Regions from separate parts of the Streptomyces sp. NPDC056486 genome, predicted to be linked through region 1. Evidence: riboswitches for the same ligand, from Rfam matches in the RefSeq annotation. Region 1 holds a riboswitch; each other region holds the start of a gene.
What was found. Region 1 has a riboswitch for cobalamin ahead of ACFQ7F_RS36315 (aldehyde dehydrogenase family protein). Riboswitches for the same ligand answer to the same signal wherever they lie in the genome.

Region 1 (5,987 bases):
GCGTCGATCTGCCGCTGGGCACAGTGGAAGAAGTAGAGCCCGAAGTCCACGAGGGAGGCGGGCGCCGGGCGTCCTTCGAGCCACAGGTGCTCTTCGGTCAGATGCCAGCCGCGCGGGCGGACGACGATGGTCGCGACCTGCTCCCCGAGCCGGTAGCGCTTGCCCTCCGGCGTGGTGAAGTCGATCCTGCGCTCGATGGCGTCGAGCAGATTCAGCTGACCGCCGATGATGTTGTCCCAGGTGGGTGAGGTGGCGTCCTCGAAGTCCGCCATCCACACCTGGGCGCCGGAGTTGAGGGCGTTGACCGCCGTCCCGCGCTCCGGCGGTCCTGTGATCTCGACGCGGCGGTCGGTCAGTCCGGGCGCCGGAGGCGCGACCTGCCAGGAGTCGTCCGCCCGTACGCGGGCGGTGGCGATGGAGAAGTCGAGCGCAGAGCCGGAAGCAAGGCGGGCCCCCACCCGCATGCGCTCCTTGAGGATCTCCGCACGGCGATCGGCGAAGGCATGGACGAGGCGGCTCACGAACTCCAGGGCCTCGGGGCTCAGGATCTCGTCGTGCCGGTCGCCCGGCGGGCCGAGGACCTGGACACGGCAGGTCGGAGCGGAGATGGACATGCGGGTCTCCTCAGCAGGGGGGGGCGGACTGACGGGGCGGTGGGGGGGCGCCCCGTAAGGGGCGCGGGGAACTGCGCGCTCAGCTCCCACCGGCCCGCGGGTGACAACGCAGAGCCAGCGAAGCGTCTAGTGGAACTGCTCCTCCTCGGTGGAACCGGACAGCGCAGTCGTGGAAGAGGCCGGATTGACGGCGGTGGACACCAGGTCGAAGTACCCGGTGCCGACCTCCCGCTGATGCTTCACGGCGGTGAAGCCCTGCGCTTGCGCGGCGAACTCGCGCTCCTGGAGGTCCACATAGGCGGTCATGCCGTGCTCGGCGTAGCCGCGGGCCAGGTCGAACATGCCGTGGTTGAGGGAGTGGAACCCGGCCAGGGTGATGAACTGGAAGCGGTAGCCCATCGCGCCGAGCTCGCGCTGGAACTTGGCGATCTGGTCGTCGTCCAGGGAGGCACGCCAGTTGAACGACGGCGAGCAGTTGTAGGCGAGCATCTGGTCGGGGTGCTCGGCGTGGATCGCCTCGGCGAACTCGCGGGCCTGGGCGAGGTCAGGGGTGCCGGTCTCGACCCAGATGAGGTCCGCGTACGGGGCGTAGGCGAGGCCGCGGGCGATGACGGGCTCCATGCCGTTCCGCACCCGGTAGAAGCCTTCAGCGGTGCGCTCGCCCGTGACGAACCGGGCGTCACGCTCGTCGACATCGCTGGTCAGCAGGTTCGCGGCGAGCGCGTCCGTACGTGCCACGATCAGCGTCGGCACATCGGCGATGTCGGCGGCAAGGCGGGCCGCGTTGAGGGTGCGGATGTGCTGGCCGGTGGGCACGAGGACCTTTCCGCCCAGGTGGCCGCACTTCTTCTCGGAGGCAAGCTGGTCCTCGTAGTGGATGCCCGCCGCACCCGCGGCGATCATCGCCTTGGTCAGTTCGAAGGCGTTGAGCGGACCGCCGAAGCCCGCCTCGGCGTCGGCGACGATCGGCGCGAGCCAGTCGGTGACGTCCTCACCGCCCTCGGCGGTGGCGATCTGGTCGGCGCGCAGCAGGGCGTTGTTGATCCGGCGGACCACCTGGGGAACCGAGTTGGCGGGGTAGAGCGACTGGTCGGGGTAGGTGTGCCCGGCCTGGTTGGCATCGGCGGCCACCTGCCAGCCGGACAGATAGATCGCCTGGAGACCGGCCTTGACCTGCTGGACGGCCTGACCGCCGGTCAGGGCGCCGAGCGCGTGGATGTAGTCCTGCTCGTGCAGCTGCCGCCACAGCCGCTCGGCCCCGCGCCGGGCGAGGGTGCTCTCCTCACGGACGCTGCCGGAGAGCCTGACCACGTCCTCGGCGGTGTAGGTGCGCTCGATGCCCTTCCAGCGGGAGTCGGTCGCCCACCGCTGAGCCAGCTCCTGGGCCGTTGCGGTCGTCGTCCCCGTTGTCGTCGTCCCTGCCTGTGCCATGACCGTCTCCTGAAGACTCGTGAACTATGCGAATGTCTGACACTGGGTGCCGGACGAGTTGAGGGTGCGGCCCGCCGATTCCGGGGTGAGCCATCCGAGCAATGCTGCCGAGCCGGGTGGAAGGGTCGGGATCGCCGACGTCAGGGCATTGAGCCGTACCCCGTTTCCGATCCGCCCGACGGAGTCCGGCGGGCCGCAGTACGACTCTGGCATCGGCACTCAGTGCCATCAAGCAGGGAAAGCTGCCAACTTCTGCGCATCTTCCGGCGCCGTATTGCCAACTCTGTTAATGCCTGCAGTCCCTTTCGCGTGGCTACCATCACGGGCAGTGCCGACGAGGGTGACCGTGACCGGACAGGAGCCATGGGTGAGCAAGACGTACGCGGGAGCACGGCTGCGGAGGCTGCGGGAGGAGCGCCGCATGAGCCAGGCCGATCTGGCCCGGACCCTGGCCATCTCGCCGAGCTATCTGAACCAGATGGAGCACGACTCCCGACCGCTGACCGTGCCCGTGCTGCTGCGGCTCACTGAGGCGTTCGGAGTCGACCCGGGCTTCTTCTCCGAGCGCGACACCAGCCGCTTGGTGGCGGACCTGCGGGACGCCCTCACCGGCGAGGTCCTGGCCGGCCGGGTGTCCGCGTCCGACCTCTCGGACCTGGCATCGCGCATGCCCGCCGTGGCAACGGTCCTGGTGGACCTGGGCCGAAGGAACCAGCACCTCACCGAACAGCTCTCCGAAGCCGCGGAGGGGCGGGGGCCGGGAACGGCGGCGCAGCCCCGCTCCGCGCACGAGGAGATCCGTGAGTTCTTCTACCGGCGCCAGAATTACCTGCACGACATCGATCTCGCCGCCGAACAGTTCGCCGCCGAGATCGGCATACGCCCCGGCGAGGTCGTGCGCGCCCTGTCCGCACGCCTCGCCGAGCGCCACGGGGTGCGCCTGGCCGCGGACGCCCACGAGCTCCTGCACCACTACGACCCGACGGCCCGGGTCCTGCACCTCTCCAACCGTCTTCGCCCCGGCCAGCAGGCGTTCCGGATGGCCACTCAGCTCGTGCTCCTCGAGTACGCCGACGAGGTGTCCGCCCTCGCGTCGGAGGACTTCGACCGAGAGGCCGCGGCCTGGCCGCTGGCCCGCATCGGGATCGCCAACCACTTCGCTGCCGCGCTGATCCTGCCCTACCGCCGTTTCCACGCGGCCGCGGAGGAGTTCCGCTACGACATCGAGCGTCTCACCGACCACTTCGGACTCGGCTACGAGACGATCTGCCACCGCCTCAGCACCCTGCAGCGGCCCCGGCTGCGCGGTGTGCCCTTCTCCTTCGTGCGGGTCGACCGGGCGGGCAACATGTCGAAGCGGCAGTCCGCCACCGCCTTCCACTTCTCCCGCGCGGGCGGCACCTGCCCGCTGTGGAACGTGTACGAGGCGTTCGCCGCGCCAGGGCGCATCCACGTCCAGGTGGCCTCCATGCCGGACGGACAGCGATTCCTGTGGACCGCCCGAGCGGTCACCCGGCACCGCGGCGGCTGGGGCGAGCCCGGCAAGACCTTCGCCATCGGCCTCGGCTGCGAGATCCGCCACGCCTCACGGCTCGTCTACTCCGACGGCCTCGACCTCGACAGCGCGTCATCCGCCGTGCCCATCGGCATGGGCTGCCGCCTCTGCGAACGCACGGACTGCCCCCAGCGGGCGGTGCCACCACTGGACCGCAGCCTGGCGATCGACGAGAACAGCAGCACCTTCGTGCCCTACCCCGTGGCCGGGAAGCGGGCGGGCGGCGAATGAGGGGGTGGACTTACTAGGACGTCCAACTATATCTTCGTGGCACAAGGTCCGCGGTGCAGGGAAGCCGGTGTGAAACCGGCACGGTCCCGCCACTGTGACCGGGGAGTGTGCTGCCATCCACACGCCACTGGCGAGGTCTGCCGGGAAGGCGGGCGCCGCGCGTAGATCCGGGAGTCAGGATACCGGCCGCGGAATGTTCCGTGTTGTCCACGAGGATGGAGCAGACACGCATGGCACCGGTCCGTACCCACGACCCTGGTGATCCGGCGGAGCGCGGTCAACTCGCCACGCGCTCATAGGACTTCGCGACCTCCGGTGGTCTTCCTCCACGCCTGACGGTCCCGACGTCCGCTGTCCCGCGGCTCGCACCGGCAGCGCACACACCCGTGCGCCCCGCCGGCGGCTCGCCGTGCCCTCCCCGGATCGCACCTGACGAGAGCAGGCACCCATGGTCCGTGAACTCACCCATTTCGTCGGCGGTAAGCACACCGTCGGCGCCTCCGGCCTCTTCGGCGACGTGTACGACCCCAACACCGGCACCGTCCAGGCCCGCGTACCGCTCGCCGACCGGGCCGACACCGAGACGGCGATCGCCGACGCGGTCAACGCGCAGCAGGAGTGGGGCCGTTGGAACCCGCAGCGGCGCGCCCGTGTCCTGCTGCGCTTCCTCCAACTCGTCGAGGCGGAGCGAGACTCCCTGGCGCGGATGCTTTCGGCCGAGCACGGCAAGACCGTGGCCGACGCGCACGGCGACCTTCAACGCGGCCTGGAGGTGGTGGAGTTCGCGGCCGGTATCCCGCACCACCCACCTGGCGCTCACCGGCGCGCGGATCGGCGCCGGCGATGCCCTGCTGTGCGGGCTCGCCGATCACTTCGTGCCCTCCGGCAACCTGCCCGGGTTCCTTGACGACCTCGCCACGCAGCCGGTCTGGGACGCCCTGGAGATGTACGTGCGCCAGCCACCGCCCGGCGACCTTGCCGGTCACCGGACCTGGATCGACGACTGCTACGGCGCCGACACCGCCGTGTTCGGTCAGCCCGAGATCAAACTGGGTGTCATCCCCGGCATCGGCGGCTCGCAGCGGCTGACCCGCGCGGTCGGCAAGGCCAAGGCCATGGAGATGTGCCTGACCGGCCGCACCATGGACGCCGAGGGAGCGGAGCGGGCCGGGCTCGTCTCCCGCGTGGTGCCCGCCGCTGAACTCGTCGGCGAGGCCCTCGCCGTCGCCGAGACCGTCGCGGGCATGTCCCTGCCCGTCGCGATGATGGCGAAGGAAGCGGTGTCCCGGGCCTTCGAGACGACTCTGGCGGAGGGCGTCCGCTTCGAACGCCGCCTTTTCCACGCCGTGTTCGCGACCGCGGACCAGAAGGAGGGCATGGCCGCCTTCGTCGACAAGCGACCGCCCGGCTTCACGCACTCCTGAGGCGCCCCGGCCGCGGTGCACAGGGGCTGACCAGGGGCGTACGCCCCTGGTCGGGTGCGCTCGCGTGCCACAGGTGCAGCCGTCCCACAAGTTGTCAGGAAACTCGGTTGCGCACTATGGTCACCACGCCTTGGTGAACGGGAAATCCGGTGTGATGCCGGTGCGGCCCTCGCCACTGTGATCGGGAAGTCCGGCTCCAGCCCTCGCGGCAGCCACTGGGTGCACACGCATCCGGGAAGGCGGAGTCCGGTCGGTATGACCCGTAAGCCAGGAGACCGGCCAAGGCGCGTTGTCCATCCACGAGGTGCTGGAGAGGGTCTGCTTAGCCATGCACATAGCCGAGGGTTTCCTCCCACCGGCGCACGCGATCGCCTGGGGCGTAGCGTCCGCGCCGTTCGTCGTCCACGGAGTCCGCTCCCTGACCCGTGAGGTCAAGGAGCACCCGGAGAGCACACTGCTCCTGGGCGCCTCCGGAGCCTTCACTTTTGTCCTTTCCGCCCTGAAAATCCCTTCCGTGACGGGCAGTTGTTCGCACCCGACGGGCACCGGGCTCGGCGCGATCCTGTTCCGGCCGCCGATCATGACGGTGCTCGGCACCATCACGCTGCTGTTCCAGGCCCTGCTGCTCGCCCATGGCGGGCTCACCACGCTCGGCGCCAATGTGTTCTCCATGGCGATCGTCGGGCCCTGGGCGGGATACGCCGTCTACCGGCTCCTGAAGCGGTTCGACGT
Region 2 (5,987 bases), on a different contig from region 1:
ACGTCCGCCGAGTGGAACAGCATCGGGCCGTCGCTCACCGGGGTGTCGCCCGCCGCGAGGATGGGCTTCTTCCACTCGTCGATGTACGTGCTGATGGCCGCGGGCTTGCCCTGGTACCAGGTCAGCGGCGCCCACAGGTTCGGCGTCAGCTCGCGCTTGGCGAGCTTCTTCTCGTCGAAGCGGCCCTCCGCGATCTCCTTGCGGGAGCTGGTGAGCTCGCCGGTCTTGCGGTCCTTGAGCTGCAGGCCTACGCCGATGACGTTCTCGGGCTTCACGTTGTAGCCGTACTTGGGGTCGGCCAGGACCATCCGCACCAGGTCCTCGCTGGCCGCGCTGACGACGTACACCTCGATGCCGTGCCCTTGCAGCGAGTTGTAGAGCTCCTTCATGCCGGTGAAGAACTCGGGCTTCTTGACCTCGGTCTTCGTCAGCTTCCCGTCCGCGTAGTACTCGGCGGGGATGGGCTTGTCATAGGCGAGGAGCTCGTCGACGTACCCCTTGAGCTCCTTGAGCGTGAAACCGGAGAAGATCTGAGCGGCCCACGGATAGGAGACCTGGTCGTCGATGTCGCAGAGCCGGAGGTAGTAGCTGTAGAGGCTCTCCTTGTGCTTCGCCGTGTCCTTGAACGGGATGATCTTCAGCGACGGGTCCATCGACTTGCGGGTGAGGACCCCCTTCATCTCCAGGAAGGGCAGGAGGGACTCCTCCAGGTCGTTGCGGTACGTCGTGTTGTCCGCGTCGAAGACGGCGTACGCGCCCTTGTGCTCGTTCTTCGCGATGACCTTGCCCAGCTTCTTCGCGACCGGCTTGGGCCAGTGCTTCAGCTCGGCCGTGGCCTTGGAGCTCTTCGCGGCGGTTCTCGCCGAGGCGTCGGCGGCCGTCGCGTCCGTGCTCGGCCAGAGAGCCGTCCCCGCGAGAACGGCCGCGGTGAGCGCGCCCGCCGTGCCGAGTACGGCCAGCTTGCCCTTTGCCTTTACTGCCATGGTTCTGTGCCCCCTGAGAGCGGTCTGCGCCCCGTCCGGAGCGGCGGGTCATCGTATGGGGTGGGGCAGCGGATTCCCATGATCGACATCACCGGACGGAACGGGCATGAGAGGGCCGTGGGCGGGTAGTGGCATCGGACGCCCAAAGGCGTTCGGGGCTGCTCCGGAGCGGCGCTCATCGCATACTGGTGAGCATGGAGACCGTCTCCCGTGAGTTCGTACGGGCCGCTCCGCGGCTCGACGACATGGTGGTGTCCGCCGTCGGCTACCGCACGGCGGGGGAGCGGCCCGGCCTGCACCGCGGCCTGCCGTCCCCATATCTGACGCTGATCTTCTCGCTGGACGGCCCCGTCGCCACCGGCCTCAGTCCCGAGCAGGCGGTCGGCCCCGACGCCATCCGCACGGACATCGTCCTGGGCGGCCTGCACCAGTCCCCGGCATACATCGCCAGGCCCGAGCACGAGGCGGGCATCCAGCTCGCCGTGCATCCGCTCGCCGCCCGCGCCCTGTTCGGCGTACCGGCCTCGGCGCTGACCGGCGAGCTGGTGACGTCCGGCGCGGAGGTGATGGGGCGCCGCGCCGTCGACGTACGGGAGCTGCTGTGCGAGCAGGGCAACTGGGAGGAGCGATTCGCCTCCCTGTCCGGCTACCTGCGGCAGCGCGTGGCCGACGCAGACGCCGACGTGGACGGAGTCGTACGGCCCGAGGTCGCCGAAGCCTGGGCCTGGCTTGCCCGGCACCGGGGCGTCGGCACCCTGCGCGGCCTCTCCCGGCACGTGGCGCTCAGCGAACGCCGCCTGACCACGCTCTTTCGCGCGGAGACGGGCCTGAGCCCCAAGCAGGCGGGCCGCCTGATGCGCTTCCAGCGCGCCCGCAACGCCGTCGTACGCCCTGTCGCGTCGGGCGGCGCCCCCGACCTGGCCCGCGTCGCCGCCGACTGCGGCTACTACGACCACTCCCACCTGGTGCGGGACTTCCGGCAGTACACCGGGGTGAGTCCCAGCGGCTGGCTGGCCGAAGAGTGCCGGAATATCCAAGCCGGGAGCCATGGCGGGGGCGAAGAGTAGGACGCATGGACACCAACGAGAAGCAGCAGCCTGAGCCTCAGTCCGCCTCCGCCGGGCGCGCCCCCGATGTCTGGCCGTCGCTCCAGGCGAACGACGCCCCCGCCCTGATCGACTTCCTGGTCGGCACGGTCGGCTTCCTGCGTACCGCCGTCTACAAGGACGGCGACCGCGTGGCCCACGCCGAGCTCGACTGGCCCGAGGGCGGCGCCGTCATGCTGGGCTCGTACGACGAGAAGTCCCAGGACTGGTGCCTGAAGCCGGGCACCTTCGGCGCGTACGTCGTCACCGACCACGTCGACGACCTCTACGAGCGGCTCAGCGCCGCCGGAGTCAAGATCATCCGTGAGATCGAGGACCAGCCGTACGGCAGCCGGGAGTTCGCGATCGCCGACCCCGAGGGCAACAAGTGGTCCTTCGGCACCTACCGCGGCGCACCGAGGCCCGACGGGGCGTCCTGACCAGAGGTTCTGGCCAGGCGTCCTGACCAGGCGTTCTGAGGGGCGTCCTGACCTCGCGTGATAGCTTGCGGACGCCAGTCGACCCACACCAGGGCCAGGGAATCCGGTGCGAATCCGGAACTGACGCGCAGCGGTGAGGGGGAACGGGCGGGGCCACGGCCACTGGGCGTCCACGGACGCCTGGGAAGGCGCCCCGGCCGGCCGATCCCCGAGTCCGAAGACCTGCTGGCGCCTTCGCCCGCGCACCGAGCGGCGGAGGTGACGAAGCAGGCCAGGCTCCGCGTATGAGCCGTGAGACTCAAGGGATCGTGTGTCCTCCACAGCCCGTCGCGTACGTATACCCGTTCTTCTACCCGTCCTTCGCAGCACAGCCCGTCGCGTACGTACGCCCGTCCTCCTCAGCGCGGCCCTGGTCGTCACCCTGACCTCCTGCGGCGGCTCGCCGGACCCCTCCGCCACGTCCACCGCGGGCAAGAAGGCCGACGGCTATCCACTGACCCTGACCTCCTGCGGCAAGAAGGCGGAGATCAAGGCGCCGCCGCAGCGGGCGGTCTCCCTCGACCAGGGCTCCACCGAGATCCTGCTCTCCCTCGGTCTCGCGGACCGCATGGTCGGCACCGGGACCTGGACGGACCCGGTGCTCAAGGGCCTGGCGAAGGACAACGCCAAGGTGCCCCGGATCGCCGACAGCTACCCCTCCTTCGAGAAGGTCCTCGCCAAGGAGCCGGACTTCGTCACCGCGTCCTTCCTCGCGACGGTCAGCAAGGGCGGCGTCGCCGACCGCGCCAAGTTCGCGGAACTCGGCGTACCCGCCTATGTCTCGCCGTCCGACTGCGCGGGCAAGGACAACAGCGGCGACGGTGACGGCAAGCGGGTCAAGACGCTGACCATGGACACGGTGTACGGCGAGGTGCGGGACCTGGCCAGGGCCTTCGGGGTCCAGAAGCGCGGCGAGCGCCTGGTCGCGGAGCTCAAGGGCCGGGTGGCGAAGGCCACGAAGAAGATCGACGCGTCCGATACTTCGCTCCTCTACTGGTTCGCCAACTCCGACGCCCCCTACATCGCGGGTTGCTGCGGAGCGCCGGGCATCATCACCCGCGAGCTCGGCGTGAAGAACGTCTTCGACGACACCCGCGAGGAGTGGCCCCAGATCAACTGGGAGACGGTGGCGGACCGCGACCCGGACGCCCTGGTCATCGGCGACCTCACCCGCAAGTCGCAGACGGCCGAGAGCGCGAAGAAGAAGATCGAGTTCCTGGAGTCCAATCCGGTCACCAAGAACCTGACCGCCGTGAAGAAGAAGCGGTACGTGCTGCTGAGCGGCCAGGCCATGAACCCGACGATCCGCACGGTGGACGGTGTGGAACAAGTCGCCGACGCGTTGCGCGAGTTCGGGCTCGACAAGTGAGGGGAGGCGCCGGTGCTGGTGCTGGTGCTGGTGCTGGTGCCGGTGTCGGCGCCCGTGCCCGTGCCCGTATCGGTTCCGGTGTCGGCGTCGCGGGCGGCCTGCGCCAGATCCTGCTCTGGACGACGGGGCTCGCCGCCCTCGCACTCTCCGTGGCGGTGGCCGTCACGATCGGCCCCGCCGACATCTCCGTACCGGACGTGTGGTCGGCGGTGGCGGCCCACCTCGGCTGGGGCGAGGCGAAGCTGACGCCCATCCGGGACGGCATCGTCTGGAACCTGCGCATGCCGCGCACGCTCCTCGCGGCGGTCTGCGGCGCGGGCCTCGCGGTGTGCGGAACGGTCCTCCAGTCCCTCCTGCGCAACCCGCTCGCCGACCCCTTCGTGCTCGGCGTCTCCTCGGGCGCTTCCACGGGGGCGGTCGCGATCGTCGTACTCGGAGTCGGCGGGGGAGTGGTGTCGATCTCGGCGGGTGCCTTCGTGGGGGCCCTCTGCTCGTTCGCCCTCGTGCTGCTGCTCAGCCACACCCTGGGCGGGAGCGCCGACAGGGTGGTGCTTTCCGGCGTTGCGGCGATGCAACTCTTCTCCGCGCTCACCTCGTTCGTGATCCTGACTGCGGGCGATGCGGAGACGACACGGGGTGTCCTGTTCTGGCTGCTCGGTTCGTTGAGCGGCGTCGGCTGGACGGACGTCTGGCTGTGCGGGGCGATCCTTCTCGTCGCGCTCGTCATCTGCCTGGCGCATGCCCGCACCCTGGACGCGTTCGTGTTCGGCCAGGACGCGGCGGCGACGCTGGGAGTCCACGTGGCCCGCACCCGCCTCCTGCTGCTCTCCGTCACGGCCCTCCTCACGGCGGCGCTGGTCAGCAGCGCGGGCGCCATCGGCTTCGTGGGCCTGGTCCTGCCGCACGCGGCCCGCGCCCTGGTCGGCTCGGGGCACGCGCGCCTGCTCCCGGTCACGGCGCTCGCGGGCGCGGTGTTCCTGGTGTGGGTGGACACGCTGGCCCGTACGGTCCTGGACCCGCAGGAGGTCCCGGTGGGCGTGGTGACGTCCCTGATCGGCGTCCCGGCATTCGTCCTGGTCCTCTACCGCACGCGAAAGACGACGTGACCGACGACATGACCGACGGTGTGATCCCGCACGCTGCTGCCCCCGGCCTGCGGGCCGACCGGGTGACCAGAACGGCGGGCGGCCACCTCATCATCGACGGAGTGACCCTGGCGCCGCCCCCCGGAGCCACGGTCGGCCTGCTCGGCCCCAACGGCTCGGGCAAGTCCACCCTCCTGCGCATCCTGGCGGGCGTCCTGGCCCCGGCATCGGGAGCGGTCACGCTGGACGGCCGTCCGCTGCGGGACGTGGGCCGCCGCACGGTGGCACGCAGGGTGGCGGTGGTGGACCAGGACGCCACCACGCAGGTCGAGTTGTCGGTCGAGGACGTCGTACGCCTGGGCCGCATCCCGCACCGCAGGCCGTGGTCCCCCTCGACTCCCCAGGACGACGAGGCGGTTCGCGAGGCCCTGACCCGCACAGGCCTTTCCGACCGGGCAGGCCAGTCCTGGCACACCCTCTCCGGCGGCGAACGCCAACGGGTCCAGATAGCCAGGGCATTGGCCCAGGCCCCCCAGGAACTCCTCCTGGACGAACCGACCAACCACCTGGACATCCAACATCAGCTGGACATCCTGTCCCTGGTGGCCGACCTCCCCCTGACCAGCGTGATCGCCCTGCACGACCTGAACCTGGCCGCCATGTTCTGCGACCACGTGCTGGTCCTGCGCGAAGGCGTGGCCCACGCGTCGGGCACACCGTCCGAGGTGATCACGGAGGAGCTGATCGCGAAGGTGTACGGGGTACGGGCGGTGGTGACGAGGGTGGACGACGGCGGCCCGGACAGCCGCCCGTCGATCCGCTTCCTGAGGAGCTGAGCTCCTCCCTGCGAGGGCCGTCAGTCGAGCTGCAGACGTTCGGCGAGACCCGCGGCGGTGAAGGCGACGACCAACTCGGTGCGGCCCTCGGTGAAGTGGGCCCAGCTGTCGAAGTGGACGGGGACGACCCGGCGCGCTCCGAGGATCTTC
Region 3 (5,987 bases), on a different contig from region 1:
CCGTCGCGCTCGACGAGGTCGAGATCTCGATCATCCGCTCCCTCGCCGTGCAGCTCCTGGAGCTGATCGGCCCGGGCCCGGCCGAGGACGCCTCCGACGACCCCCTCGCGGAGCTGTTCGCGGAGGGCCCGAGCGAGCCGCCCACCGACCCGGTTCTCCAGCGGCTCCTGCCGGACGCCTACGGAGGTCCCGGCAGCGAGAAGGCCGATGAGGACGAACTGCGCGCGTACTCGTCGGAGTTCAGGCGCTTCACCGAGAACGACCTGCGGGCCAAGAAGCGCGACGACGCACTGGTGGTGATCCGCTCCCTCGACGCCATGACGTCGAAGGGTGAGGGCGGCGCCGTACTGAAGCTGTCCACCGACGAGTCGCAGCACTGGCTCGGCGCGCTCAACGACCTGCGCCTCGCGATCGGCGCCCGCCTCGAAGTGACCGACGAGGACGACACGGACCTGCTCTTCCAGCTGCCGGACTCCGATCCGCGCAAGCCGATGGTGATGGCGTATCTCTGGCTCGGCGGCCTGCAGGAGACGCTGGTGGGCACGCTCATCGGTTAGGCCATCGGTTGGGCCATCAGCCAGGCCATCGGTCAGCTCATCGACTTGGTCACACCCGCAAAGTCGGTGTATGTAGCAGCGGTTACCCCTCGTTCGCTCAGCGGACGCTCAAATCCGGATAACGATCGCGTCACTTCACTGCCCACCTTTGACGCGGTGGGGGAATTTTGTCCGCTTCTTCTCGTGACGTGAGCCACACGTGGCCGGGCCGATCACTGTTGCGACCGTGATAAATCTTCACGACCACTCGGTGACGCCACCCATGTCACGGGGTGGCGCTCGGGCCGGCAGACCGCCGGTAGCACTCCATCCATATCCGGGGGGATCAGGACCTGACCCGTGGCCATACGCAGACTGCGGGCACGGATCAGCGTGGAGAAAGGCGTCACCATGACCTCAGCGCAGGTCGAAGAGCATCACGACGGCAATGAGGCCGACGGCACGGGCGGTTCGCCCGGCTCGTCAGGCGAGGGTTATCAGCGCGGGCTAGGTGCCCGGCAGATCCAGATGATCGCGATCGGCGGTGCCATCGGCACCGGCCTGTTCCTCGGCGCGGGCAAGGCCATTCACAAGGCCGGTCCGAGCCTCATCCTGGCGTACGCCATCGCCGGCCTCGTCATCTTCTTCATCATGCGGGCCCTGGGCGAGCTGCTCATGTACCGCGCCGTGTCGGGCTCCTTCTCGGAGTACGCGCGTGAATTCATCGGCCCGTTCTTCGGGTACGTGACCGGCTGGACGTACTGGCTCTTCTGGGTCGTCACCGGCATCACAGAAGTAACGGCAGCGGCCCAGTACATGCAGTACTGGACACACGACTCCATTCCACAATGGGGTTACGCGCTGATCTTCACGGTCATCCTGTACGGCGCCAACCTGATCTCCGTGAAGCTCTTCGGTGAGCTCGAGTTCTGGTTCTCGATGGTCAAGGTCACCGCGATCATCGGCATGATCCTGATCTGCGCCGGCATCCTCACCATCGGCTTCTCCGACGCCGGTGACACCGCATCCGTCTCCCACCTGTGGGACCAGGGCGGCTTCTTCCCCAACGGCATCGGCTCCACGCTGATGACGCTGCAGATCGTGATGTTCGCCTTCCTCGCCGTCGAGCTCGTCGGCGTCACCGCGGGCGAGTCCAAGGACCCCAAGACCGTCCTGCCCAAGGCCATCAACACCGTGCCGTGGCGCATCGCCGTCTTCTACGTCGGCGCGCTCATCATGATCCTCTCGGTCGTGCCGTGGACGGAGTTCGTGCCGGGCGTCTCGCCGTTCGTCGCCGCCTTCGACAAGATGGGCCTCGGCGTCGGCGCTGCGATCGTCAACTTCGTCGTCCTGACGGCCGCGCTCTCCTCCTGCAACTCCGGCATGTACTCCACCGGCCGCATGCTGCGCGACCTGGCGATGAACGGCCAGGGCCCGAAGTTCTTCACCAAGCTCACGAAGAACGGCCTGCCCCTGGTCGGCACGACCTTCTCCGCCGCGCTGATGCTGGTCGGCGTCTGGATCAACTACCAGTGGCCGGGCGAGGCGTTCAACTACGTCGTCTCCTTCGCGACCATCTCCGGCATGTGGGCCTGGATCATGATCCTGGTCTGCCAGATCAAGTACCGCCGCAAGGCCGACCGCGGCGAGCTGCCGCAGTCCACCTTCCGGGCGCCGGGCGCCCCGTACACGAGCTGGTTCGCGCTCGCCTTCATCGCGATGGTGATCGTGATGATGGGCGTCGACAAGGACGCGCGGATCTCGCTCTACGCGGCCCCCGTCTGGGCCCTGATCCTGGGCGTCGGCTACCTGATCATGCAGAAGCGCAACGACTCGCAGTCGACGGGCGGCGGCGAGGCCGAGCCGCAGGACACGGTGAAGAAGTAGCGCCGTAACGCCTGATCCCAGCATGTGGGCCTGTCCGTACCACTCTTCGGTACGGACAGGCCCTTCTGTTTATCCTGGCTGCCATGCTGACCCTCACCCAGGCCCTTCACGACCAGATCGTCGCGCACGCGCGCCAGGACCACCCCGACGAGGCCTGCGGTGTGGTCGCGGGCCCGGAGGGCACCGGCCGCCCCGAGCGCTTCATCCCGATGCTGAACGCGGCCCGCTCGCCCACGTTCTACGAGTTCGACTCGACCGACCTCCTCAAGCTCTACCGCGAGATGGACGACCGCGACGAGGAGCCGGTGATCGTCTACCACTCGCACACGGCGACCGAGGCGTACCCCTCGCGCACGGACATCACGTACGCCAACGAACCGGGCGCCCACTACGTCCTGGTCTCCACGGCCGACGCCGACGACGCGGGCGACTTCCAGTTCCGCTCCTACCGGATCGTGGACGGCGAGGTCACCGAAGAAGAGGTGAAGGTCGTCCAGGCATACTGAGCTCACCTTTGAGGCGGCAGGACCCAGGAAGCCGGTGCGAATCCGGCACGGTCCCGCCACTGTGACCCCACCCTTCGCGGGCGGGGCAGTCAGGAACTGACCTGCCGCCTTCTTCTCCCACGACGCAGGGGACGCGGAATCCCCTGGAGGAGGCAGCTCAGCCATGTCCCGCCCCATACGCCTGCTCGCGGCCACCGCCCTGCTCGTCCCGCTCGCCGCCTGCTCGTCCGCCGCGGACTCCGCTTCGGACAAGCCCGCCGCGACGGCAGCAGGCTTCCCGTACACGGTCACGAACTGCGGCGTGAAGACGACGTACGACGCACCGCCGAAGCGCGCCGTGACGATGAACCAGCACGCGACGGAAGTGATGCTGGAGCTGGGCCTGAAGGACCACCTGGCCGGAACGGCGTACCTGGACGACAAGGTCCTGCCGAAGTACGCGAAGGCGTACGCGGACATCCCGGTCCTGGCCAAGGAGTACCCCTCGTACGAGAAGCTCCTGGCCTCCGACCCCGACTTCGTCTACGGCGGCTACGCGAGCGCCTTCCTGGCGGGCGAGGGCCGCAGCCGCGCGGCCCTGGCGAAGTCCGGCATCGAGAGCCGCCTGGACGTCGAGGCCTGCGCGAAGCGGGCGGTATCGATGGACGACGTCTACCGCGAGGTGCGGGAGGTCGGTTCCACCTTCGGGGTACGGGCGCGCGCCGACCGGTGGGTGAGCGGCGCCGAACGCGAACTGACCGCCGCGGCGAAGAAGTCGAAGGACCGCGAGCCCGTCCCTGTCTTCGTCTACGACAGCGGCGACAAGACCGCGTTCACGGCGGGCGGCCGGGGCATCGGCAACGACATCATCGAACGGGCGGGCGGCCGCAACGTCTTCGCCGACCTGGACAAGTCCTTCGGCGACGCGTCCTGGGAATCGGTGGTCGACCGCAAGCCCGAGACGATCGTGATCCTCGACTACGGCGGCACGACGGTCGCCCAGAAGAAGAAGCGCCTCCTGGACGACCCGGTCCTGGCAGACGTCCCCGCCATCAAGCACAAGCGCTTCGCGGTCCTGCCGCTTTCGGACGCGGTGGTGGGGGTACGGGCACCGGCGGCGGTGAGCAAGCTGGCGGACCAGCTGTGAAGAGGCTTTTCCAGCCGGGCGCCCGATCGCTCGGGCTCGCGCGGAGACGATTCCAGCCCACCAGGCGACAACTCGACCCGGCTCCGGCACCCACCCACCCCGCGCCATCACCCACCCACCCCGCCCCGGCATCTACTCAGCCCGTCCGGCGTTTGAGGACGAACTCGGCGAAGCCGGTGATCGACGGCAACCAGTCCGGGGGCCCGGGGGCGGAGCCTCCCCACGCGGCGGAGCCGCAAATGTCACAGCCGGGAAGGGGCGGGATTGGGGAGAGCCCCGCCAGGGCCGCACGGACCCGCAGACGACTGGGCTACGCGACAGTCGTCGCGGCACTCTGCACCGCCCTCGCGGTCGCGATCGTCGCAGGCCTCGCCCTGGGCTCCGTCCGGATCCCGGCGCCCGAGGTCCTGGAAATCCTCACGGGGAGGGCAGACCCCTCCCCGTTCCGTACGATCGTCCTGGACGTAAGACTCCCCAGGGTCCTGCTCGGCGCAGCCGTAGGCGCGGGCCTGGCAGTCATCGGCACAGTCCTCCAGGCCCTGGTGAGAAACCCCCTGGCCGACCCCTTCCTCCTCGGCGTCTCGTCCGGCGCCTCCGCAGGAGCCGTCGCCGTCATCGTCCTCGGCAGCGCCTTCGGCGTGGGCGCGGGCCTGGCCACCACCGTCACCATCCCGGCCGCCGCCTTCGCGGGCGCCCTGCTCTCCCTGCTCGTCGTCTACACCCTGGCGAGGTCGGGAGGCGGCGGCTTCGCCACGGGCCGCCTGATTCTGGCGGGCGTGGCCGTCTCGTACATCCTCTCGGCCCTGACCAGCCTGATCCTGATCATGGCGGACAGCGCGGACCACCTGAAGGAAGTCCTGTACTGGACGCTCGGCGGCCTCGGCAGCGCCCGCTGGGACATGCTCGCCCTGCCCGGCGCCGCCCTGATCGCGGGCACGGCGCTGCTCGTGGCCCTGGCCCGCCCCCTGGACCTGCTCCTGGTCGGGGAGGAGGGCGCCACCGTCCTCGGCCTGGACACGGCCCGCTTCCGCGCCGCCGTCTTCGTCCTCGCCTCGCTCCTGACCGGCGTACTCGTCGCCTACAGCGGAGCCATCGGCTTCGTCGGTCTGATGGTGCCGCACGCGGCCCGGATGCTGGTCGGCGCCGCACACCGGGCGCTCCTGCCGGTGGTGGCCCTGATGGGCGCGGTGTTCCTGGTGACCGCCGACCTCGCGGCGCGCACGGTCGCGGCCCCGCAGGACATCCCGGTGGGCGTCCTGACGGCGCTGACGGGCGGCCCGTTCTTCCTCTGGATGCTGCGAAGGAACCGTACGGAGGCAACCGCATGAGCAACCCTGCTGTGCTGCGCACGGAGTCCCTCACCTACCAGGTAGCTGAGAAGACCCTCGTGAGCGACGTCACCCTGCACGCCGCCCAAGGCGAGACCATCGGCCTCGTAGGCCCCAACGGCAGCGGCAAGACCACCCTCCTGCGCTGCGTCTACGGCACGCTCACCCCCACCACAGGGCGCGTACTCCTGGACGGCGACGACCTCGCGGCCCGCTCGGCCAAGGACCGCGCCCGCCGTATCGCCACCGTCCCGCAGGACGGCCACACCGGCTTCGAGCTCACCGTCCGGCAGATCGTCGCCATGGGCCGCTCCCCGCACAAACGCTTCTGGGAGGCGGACACCGCGCGGGACGCCGTCCTGGTCGGCGACGCCCTAGAACGGGTCGGCGCGGCAGACCTCGCGCACCGCACCTTCGCCGGACTCTCCGGCGGCGAGCGCCAGCGCGCGCTCGTGGCGAGGGCCCTTGTGCAGGAACCGGCGATCCTCGTGCTCGACGAGCCCACCAACCACCTGGACATCCGCTACCAACTGGAGATCCTCTCCCTGGTCCGTGATCTCGGCACGACGAATCTCCTGGCCCTGCACGACCTCAATCTGGCGGC

Region 2: another riboswitch for cobalamin. It lies ahead of ACFQ7F_RS32015 (ABC transporter substrate-binding protein); the one in region 1 lies ahead of ACFQ7F_RS36315 (aldehyde dehydrogenase family protein).
Region 3: another riboswitch for cobalamin. It lies ahead of ACFQ7F_RS40760 (ABC transporter substrate-binding protein); the one in region 1 lies ahead of ACFQ7F_RS36315 (aldehyde dehydrogenase family protein).

Annotation. Positions count from the first base shown of each region.
Region 1 is NZ_JBHTSF010000142.1:15,902-21,888, forward strand. Features, by position in the region: gene aceB (malate synthase A) at 1-614, opposite strand, end outside; gene aceA (isocitrate lyase) at 741-2,045, opposite strand; gene ACFQ7F_RS36310 (short-chain fatty acyl-CoA regulator family protein) at 2,413-3,831, shown strand; cobalamin riboswitch at 3,852-4,037, shown strand; partial or broken gene ACFQ7F_RS36315 (aldehyde dehydrogenase family protein) at 4,280-4,633, shown strand; partial or broken gene ACFQ7F_RS36320 (enoyl-CoA hydratase-related protein) at 4,665-5,255, shown strand; cobalamin riboswitch at 5,356-5,554, shown strand; gene ACFQ7F_RS36325 (energy-coupling factor ABC transporter permease) at 5,584-5,987, shown strand, end outside.
Region 2 is NZ_JBHTSF010000107.1:17,231-23,217, reverse strand. Features, by position in the region: gene ACFQ7F_RS32030 (haloacid dehalogenase-like hydrolase) at 1-983, opposite strand, end outside; gene ACFQ7F_RS32025 (helix-turn-helix domain-containing protein) at 1,178-2,050, shown strand; gene ACFQ7F_RS32020 (VOC family protein) at 2,056-2,508, shown strand; cobalamin riboswitch at 2,567-2,753, shown strand; gene ACFQ7F_RS32015 (ABC transporter substrate-binding protein) at 2,846-3,916, shown strand; gene ACFQ7F_RS32010 (FecCD family ABC transporter permease) at 3,985-5,022, shown strand; gene ACFQ7F_RS32005 (ABC transporter ATP-binding protein) at 5,031-5,837, shown strand; gene ACFQ7F_RS32000 (MBL fold metallo-hydrolase) at 5,858-5,987, opposite strand, start outside.
Region 3 is NZ_JBHTSF010000196.1:7,195-13,181, forward strand. Features, by position in the region: gene ACFQ7F_RS40745 (DUF2017 domain-containing protein) at 1-557, shown strand, start outside; gene ACFQ7F_RS40750 (amino acid permease) at 948-2,423, shown strand; gene ACFQ7F_RS40755 (Mov34/MPN/PAD-1 family protein) at 2,507-2,929, shown strand; cobalamin riboswitch at 2,893-3,049, shown strand; gene ACFQ7F_RS40760 (ABC transporter substrate-binding protein) at 3,093-4,055, shown strand; gene ACFQ7F_RS40765 (FecCD family ABC transporter permease) at 4,295-5,383, shown strand; gene ACFQ7F_RS40770 (ABC transporter ATP-binding protein) at 5,380-5,987, shown strand, end outside.